2 linked regions of the Methylotuvimicrobium sp. KM2 genome follow. The protein of the gene in region 1 interacts with the protein of each later gene in a pairwise test. Links are inferred from orthologs where the notes say so. Each region holds a gene or a part of one and is shown in the gene's direction. Other genes may lie near its edges.

Region 1 (5,214 bases):
CTATCCGATTCAATCGATTACAGACTGGCCTCTACATCACTCAAAAGAAACCGTAGAATCGATAAAATCACTTTATAGTTTAAATGAAGAAAATGAACGGCTACGCCAAGAACAATTGATTTACAAATCCCAATTGCTTAAATATGAAGCCCTGGAGAAAGAAAATATCCGGCTAAGGGCATTGCTGGAAAAATCCTTTAAACTGGGCGAACAGGTACTGGTGGCTGAGTTATTATCCGTTAACCTAGCACCTTTCGAACATGTCGTCGTCGTTGATAAAGGAACACGATTCGGCGTGCATGCTCAGCAAGCGGTTTTGGATGCATATGGCGTGGTCGGCCAAGTATACCGCGCGCTTCCGCTTAACTCAGAGATCATGTTAATTACCGATCCCGGCCATGCAATTCCAGTACAGATCAATCGCAACGGCTTACGTACGATCGCAGTCGGCAGCGGGCGAATCAATAGGCTAATATTGCCTTATTTAGCAAACAACGCCGACATCAAGGAAGGCGATCTGCTGATTAGTTCAGGCCTAGGCGGTATTTTTCCGCAAGGCTATCCGGTTGCTGTAGTCGAAAAAATAATCCCCCAGCCTAACAAACCTTTTGCCGAAATATACGCAACACCAAAGGCACAATTAAATCGAAGCCGGGAATTGTTAATCGTATGGAAAAGCGAAGCACCTATCCCGCTGGAAACTCATGAATCAGAACAAGCGGACGAAAACCATGCCGAAGAATAATGCTTTCGGCTACGGTCGCTATCTTCTCTCGATTATTTTTGCCATGTGCCTGAATATCGCCGCCTGGCCTCAACCCTTGGCGCAATTCAATCCCAATTGGATATTACTCGTGGTTATTTACTGGGTACTGGCCGCGCCCGACCGAGTCGGCATATTTAGCGCTTGGACCATTGGCTTACTGACTGATGTATTAACCGGTAGAATGCTGGGTTTAAATGCGCTCACCAACTCACTGGTAGCCTTCCTGTGCTTGAGGCTACACAAGCGACTCAGACAATACCCGATTCTGCAACAAGGACTATTTATCTTTTTTTGCCTACTCGTATCTCAATTTTTGATATTCTGGATCACTGATAGCCAAACTATCGCACGCGCTTCTTACACTTTTTGGTTACCTGTACTAACCGGCACCTTTTTCTGGCCCTTAGTCTTTTTTTCTTTGCGTGCAATACGACTATACCGACGCATTCGTTGAATCGTTTGTCTCATGCCTCGCACCTACACCATAAAAAACCCGGCGGAGGAAAACCGCATTTTTACTGGGCGCGCGTTTGTCGCGCTAATCTTCATTCTACTGCTATCGACCGGCTTAATCGTTCGCTTGGTTTATTTGCAGATTGTCGGTCACGAACATTACGCGACCCTAGCTAAAAACAACCATATTAAAATATCGCCGCTGCCACCGACCCGCGGCATCATCTTCGACCGAAAAGGTAGAGTGTTGGCCGATAATGTTCCAACATACAGCCTTGAACTAATCCCCGAACAAATCAAAGATCTCGACGACACACTCGCTCGATTACAAGAATTACTGGACATTCCCGAAGATAAAATCGAGCAGTACCAAAAATTGCGCAAACGCGAAAAACGCTTTACCAGCACACCGCTATTGCTGCGCATGTCCGAGGAAGAAATCGCCAAATTCGCTGCAGTTAGACCTTATTTTCCGGGCGTCGATATTCATGCTCGCCTGGTCAGACACTATCCCTACGACATTCTAACCTCGCATGTCATCGGTTATGTTGGGCGTATCAACGAAAATGAATTAAAAAGACTCCCTGTCTCCGAATATCGCGGCACCCACCATGTCGGCAAAGTTGGAATCGAGTTAGCTTATGAGACCGAACTACACGGCAAGGCCGGCTATGCCGAAATAGAAACCAACGCGCAATCCCGAGCGATCAGCACTTTAAAAACAGTCGACCCGACTGCGGGCTCGAACCTACATCTAACCCTCGATATCGATCTACAAAAGACCGCTTATGATGCTCTCGATATTTATAACGGGGCGGTCGTGGCGATCGAGATAAAAACCGGCGGCGTCTTGGTTTTTACAAGTCGCCCCGGCTTCGATCCGAACCCGTTCGTCTACGGAATCGACAGCAAATCTTATAAAGAACTGCAAACCTCGGATGCCCAACCGATGTTCAATCGGGCGCTAAGAGGACAATACCCGCCCGGCTCAACGATCAAGCCTTTCATGGCATTGGCCGGGCTTGAATATCAAGTGACTCACCCAGGCCAAAAAACTTATTGCCCCGGTTATTTTCAACTTCCCAATGTCAAACATAAGTACCGGGATTGGAAAAGAGGCGGCCATGGAACGGTTGACCTGAATCTCGCAATCGTGCAGTCTTGCGACGTGTACTTTTACAGCCTGGCTTTATCGCTCGGCATCGACAATATCCACCGTTTCTTCACGAAGTTCGGCTTCGGAGAAAAATCAGGCATTGACCTAGTCGGCGAACTATCAGGCCTACAGCCCTCTAAACAATGGAAGCGCAAAGCCCGTAATCAATCTTGGTATCCCGGCGAAACGGTTATTACCGGCATCGGCCAAGGCTATACCCAAGTCACGCCGCTGCAATTGGCTCGGGCTACTGCTACGCTGGCCAATAGAGGCAAGGTCGTCCACCCGCACTTAGTGGACTCGTTTACCGAGAATGGCATTCTGAAACCCGCAGAAGCCAAACCGGAAACCACCCTCGCGCTAAATCCCAGAAATATCGACGCGGTCGTCTCCGCGATGATCAATGTCGTCCATAGCGCCAGAGGTACAGCCAGAGTCATCAGCCGCGGCATCGATTATCAAATTGCCGGCAAAACCGGCACGGCCCAGGTCTTTACCGTAAAACAAGAAAAGCGCTATAACGAAAACGAAATCGCTTTTAAACTACGCGACCATGCTTTATTCATGGCATTCGCGCCGGCTCACGACCCACAAATCGCGGTTGCCGTCATTGCCGAAAACGGCGGCCATGGCGGCTCGGTTGCGGCACCGATAGCCGGAAAAATCATTCGTCAATATTTACAGGAACCTAGCGATGAAGACCGAAACGCGCAGTGAACAATTCGTACCGCACTCGCTCCTCGGCAATCTATTGAGAAAACTGCATATCGACATTCCCTTGCTGATATGTTTACTGCTAGTTCTTAGCCTAAGCTTTCTGATTTTGTATAGCGCTAGCGGACAAGATACCGAAATCTTGATCCGTCAGGCCACCCGCATGCTGATTGCCTTTGTCCTGATGATACTGCTTGCGCATATTAATCCTTATCACTTCAAACGCTATTCGACGATTCTATACGGAATCGGCGTAACCTTGCTGGTTGCCGTACTGATCATGGGGCAAATCGGTAAAGGCGCGCAGCGTTGGCTCGATTTAGGCTTCTTTCGCTTTCAACCCTCCGAAATGCTTAAGATTACCGCACCGATGATGATTGCCTGGTATTTATCGGAAAACACATTGCCTCCGAAGTGGAAGCAGATGGGAATCGCCGGCTTGTTGATCCTGATACCGACGCTATTGATTGCGAAGCAACCCGATCTAGGCACCTCGATATTGGTGTTCAGCTCGGGAGCCATGGTCATCTTTTTTGCCGGATTGTCATGGCGATTCATCATCAGCATCGGCACCATCATTGCTTCGCTGACTCCCATCATTTGGCATTTTATGCGCGATTATCAACGCGCCCGGGTTTTGACCTTTCTCGACCCGGAAGCCGACCCCCTCGGTCGCGGCTATCATATCATCCAATCGAAAATAGCCATCGGCTCCGGCGGTATCTACGGCAAGGGTTGGCAAGGCAGCACCCAGGCCCAGCTCGATTTTCTGCCGGAAAGCTCAACCGACTTCATTTTCGCTGTATTTGCCGAAGAATTCGGCCTCTCCGGTTGCCTTGTGTTAATCACGCTTTACATTGTCATTATCAGTCGTTGCCTGTATATTTCAATACAAGCGCAAGACAGTTATAGCCGCTTATTGGCGGGAAGTCTCAGCTTCACCTTTTTTGTCTACGTCTTTGTTAACATAGGCATGGTCATCGGCATATTACCGGTTGTCGGCGTCCCGTTACCGCTGATCAGCTACGGCGGCACCTCGATGGTTACCTTGCTCGCAGGATTCGGCATCCTGATGTCTATCCACACCCACAAAAAATTCTTACCGACTTAACAATGAAGCAAACCTCAACAGCCACTCTAATTGTCTGCGGAGCTCTGATACTGAGCCCCTCCTTCCCTTCTTCGGTGCAAGCGGCCGCACCAGCCTCACAGTCCGAAACATTGCCCGAAAACATGTCGGCATTCATACGCACGATGTCGGCTAAGCACGGCTTCGACAAGAGCAAGCTGAATACATTATTCCGGTCGGTCGAATTGCAACCGCGCATCATTGAGGCCATCACCCGTCCTGCCGAAGCGATGCCCTGGTACAAATACCGGAAAATATTCATGACCGAAGCGCGCATCGAAGGCGGTGTAAAATTTATGCATGATAATGCCGCAGCCTTGGCCGTTACCGAACAAAAATACGGCGTCCCGCCGGAAATCATCACGGCGATCATCGGCGTCGAGACTTCCTACGGTAAAAATACCGGCAGTTACCGGGTCATCGATGCCTTGTCGACATTGGCTTTCAACTACCCGAAACGGAGCCCGTTTTTCACCGGCGAACTTGAAAACTTTTTATTGCTGTGCCGCGAGGAACACATCGATCCGTTACAACCGACGGGATCTTATGCCGGCGCAATGGGCATTCCGCAATTTATGCCGAGCAGTTTTCGCAGCTATGCAGCCGATTTCGAAGGAGACTATCACCGCGATATCTGGAACAATCCGGCCGATGCCATTGCCAGTGTCGGCAATTATTTTTTCAAACATCACTGGCAACGAGACCAACCGGTGGCATTTCGGGCGAGCGCGCAAGGAAACGCTTACCGGCAAGCACTGCAGGGCGATATCAAGCCTGACCGCACTATCTCGCAGTTAAAAGCGTTGCAAGTCAAACCTCAACAAACGCTCACTGCGGATATAAAAGCTAAATTGCTAGCCTTTGAACTCGAACAAGGACAGGAGCTTTGGCTAGGATTGGATAACTTCTATGTTATCACCCGCTACAATCACAGTCCGCTTTACGCAATGGCGGTTTATCAGCTCAGCCGCGCGATTGCCGAACACTCGGAAACAC
Region 2 (3,023 bases), 3.3 Mb from region 1 along the record:
TACTCCCTTTATACTCAAAAATTAGCTAACTTTATGAAGGTATGGGGTGTGGCTAGCGAGGATGTCGGCAGCAGGGAGCTGCCGCCAAGCCCCATGGATGGGTTTACCCAGCACCTAAATTCCATAGCCCATTGGCTATGCTTAACTATCTGGGATAATTTAGGTGCTGGGTGAACGGCGGTCCTCGATAGACACACCACATGCCTTTTATTCTTAGACGGTTTTTCGATCAAAAGGGAGTAAGTCCCTCTGAAAAGGGAAAAAACCATGTCACCAACTTGTTAGCTCGGCAATAACATCGGCACAATTACTTTAGTGGTACAAACCGGAATACTTCGTGATAATTAAATTACTGATCACCTTTTTTAAATGGTTAAGTGTGCTTTTCCTAATCGGCCTAATATCAGCGGCGATCTACGGTTATCTATTATTAGAGCGCCTCTCAGAAGAACTACCTGATATTAACCAATTAAAGGATGTTCATTATCAAATTCCACTGCAAATTTATAGCAAGGATAAACTCCTCATCGCTGAATTCGGAGAAAAAAAACGCAGCCCCATTACAATCGACCAAGCTCCCAAAGAGCTGATTCATGCATTCCTAGCGGCTGAGGACAAACACTTTTACGAACACCACGGCGTCGATTTCGTAGGCTTATTTCGTGCAGCGTTGAAGCTCGCCGCCACAGGTAAAAAGGAACAAGGCGGCAGCACGATCACGATGCAAGTCACACGAAATTTTTTACTGAGCCGCGAAAAAACCTACACCCGTAAATTAAAAGAAATTCTTCTATCGCTCAAGATAGAAGAGACTTTTTCAAAAGATACAATTCTCGAACTTTATTTGAATAAAATCTATCTAGGTCAACGTTCCTACGGCGTTGCAGCCGCCGCCCAAACCTACTACGGCAAATCCTTAAACGAGCTCACGCTGGCGGAATCCGCAATGATAGCCGGCCTACCTAAAGCGCCTTCGGCCTACAACCCTATCGTCAACCCTGCTCGGGCAATGGAAAGACGCGACTATGTATTATACCGAATGCATAAAATCGGCTATATCGACCAACAAACTTATCAAACCGCTCTTGCCGAAGCCAATACGGCCAGAGTGATTCATCGCGGCATCGAACTATCTGCGCCTTTTATCGCCGAAATGGCGCGGCAAAAAGTCCTTGAGCTTTACGGACCGCAAGCATACGGGTCGGGAATGAAGGTCTACACGACAATTACCCGCCCCCTGCAAAACGCGGCCACCCGGGCTTTGAGAAACGCCTTGCATAGCTATGACGAACGCCACGGCTACCGATTCAAATTGTCCAATGCCCCCGCTCAAAAAACCGACATCAATAAACTGCCAATCATCGGCGACAGCTATCCAGCATCGATCAAACGAATCGATAACGACAAAGCTATCGTCCAATTACGCGGCGGAAAAATCGTTGAAGTACCCTGGAGCAATATGAAATGGGCGCGCAAGTTTATCTCGCGAAACGCACGCGGCAACACACCGCAATCGATCCACGATCTATTCAAAACCGGCGACGCCATTTTTGTTAGACAACTCAACGATAAAACCTGGGCTTTAGCACAAATACCGGAAGCCGAAGGCGCCTTTGTCGCCATCGACACGATCGACGGAGCCATATTGGCACTAGCCGGCGGTTACGACTTCAACCACAACAAATTCAATCGAGTAACACAGTCGAACCGTCAACCGGGATCGGGATTTAAACCGATTATCTATACAACAGCCCTGGAAAACGGTTACACAGCCGCATCGCTAATCAACGATGCACCGATCGTACTGGAGGGCTCAAGACCCGGCCATGAATGGCGCCCTGAAAATTACAATCGAAGATTTTCCGGCCCGACTAGCCTAAGAGTCGCGCTTCGACAATCCAAAAACCTGATTTCGGTTCGCTTGCTGCTGAATTTAGGTATCAAACCTGTCATTGAGACCGCCATGCGCTTCGGGTTTGAAAAAAATCAGCTTCCCAATAGCTATACGCTTGCGCTAGGCAGCGGCCAAGCCACTCCACTGCAAATGGCGCGCGCTTATGCGGTCTTCGCGAACGGCGGTTTTTTGATCGAACCCTATTTGATCGACCGGATTGAATCCGGCGACGGCAAATTACTGTACCAGGCCAACCCTCAAGTCGCCTGCCTGGACTGCACCAGCGAATCACCGGCATTCATTAATCAAGCACCACGCATCATCACGCCGCAAATTAATTTTTTAATGAACTCTCTGCTGCGCGACGTCGTGCAAAGAGGGACCGCAGTCAAAGCAAAACGACTCGGACGCACCGACCTTGCCGGAAAAACCGGCACGACCAACGATCACCGCGACGCATGGTTCAACGGCTATAGCACCACCGTATCCGCTACGGCATGGGTAGGATTCGACAATTTCAACAGCCTGGGCTACAAAGAAACCGGGGGCGCCGCGGCCTTGCCGATGTGGATGGAATTCATGCAGACCGCTTTACGCGACAAGCCGGAAATCCCTTTAACGCCACCGGAAGGCGTTGCAAAAATGTATGTCGACGCCGAAAGCGGCATGATGGTGTCGGCAGCAATACCGGGAGGCATTTGGGAGTTTTTCGACACTACGCAGCAAGCACACATGCATTCGCGCACGAATTTTGAACTCACGGACCCCGGAGAAGCTCATTTCAGCGAAAGACATCCGATTGAAACGCTGTTTTAGACAATTAACCACGAAGCACATGAATATGTTTCAGTATTTCGGCTATTAATTTAAGACGGGACTGTTTAAGGTTAAGCCGCAGGGCTCAGGTCGAACGATTTCTGGGAACCCATACCCCATAAGCACCAACTTAAGGCGCAATACATTGATTCATAGTTGAAAAATAAGAGTGTATACCCATCGTAGATGAAAATTCGGCCTTGGGGTGCCCGCCAAAGGACGCCGTAAATACGTCCATGTAGGCTCTATGCCAGCTCCATGCTGGCAAAGCCTTTACCGAGCACCCCAAGGCCTCCTGCGATAATGCCGAAAT

Evidence for each region. Proteins that work in one complex are often made in the same cells at the same time.
Region 2: the proteins of mrdA (region 1) and WJM45_RS03695 interact in binary tests that used the Escherichia coli proteins (3 or more experiments, as listed by UniProt). The link is inferred for Methylotuvimicrobium sp. KM2 from one-to-one orthologs.

What each region holds. Positions count from the first base shown.
Region 1 is NZ_CP150634.1:4,136,875-4,142,088, forward strand. What follows is about bases 697-3,662. They hold mrdA (penicillin-binding protein 2), read left to right. Parts: upstream 697-1,232; coding sequence 1,233-3,092; downstream 3,093-3,662. Other genes in these bases: mreC (rod shape-determining protein MreC), read left to right, coding at 697-745; mreD (rod shape-determining protein MreD), read left to right, coding at 732-1,220; rodA (rod shape-determining protein RodA), read left to right, coding at 3,070-3,662. Also shown: more of mreC, read left to right, coding at 1-696; more of rodA, read left to right, coding at 3,663-4,200; mltB (lytic murein transglycosylase B), read left to right, coding at 4,203-5,214. UniProt on the Escherichia coli protein: Catalyzes cross-linking of the peptidoglycan cell wall. Responsible for the determination of the rod shape of the cell. Is probably required for lateral peptidoglycan synthesis and maintenance of the correct diameter during lateral and centripetal growth.
Region 2 is NZ_CP150634.1:828,929-831,951, reverse strand. It holds WJM45_RS03695 (penicillin-binding protein 1A), read left to right. Parts: upstream 1-337; coding sequence 338-2,710; downstream 2,711-3,023. UniProt on the Escherichia coli protein: Cell wall formation. Synthesis of cross-linked peptidoglycan from the lipid intermediates.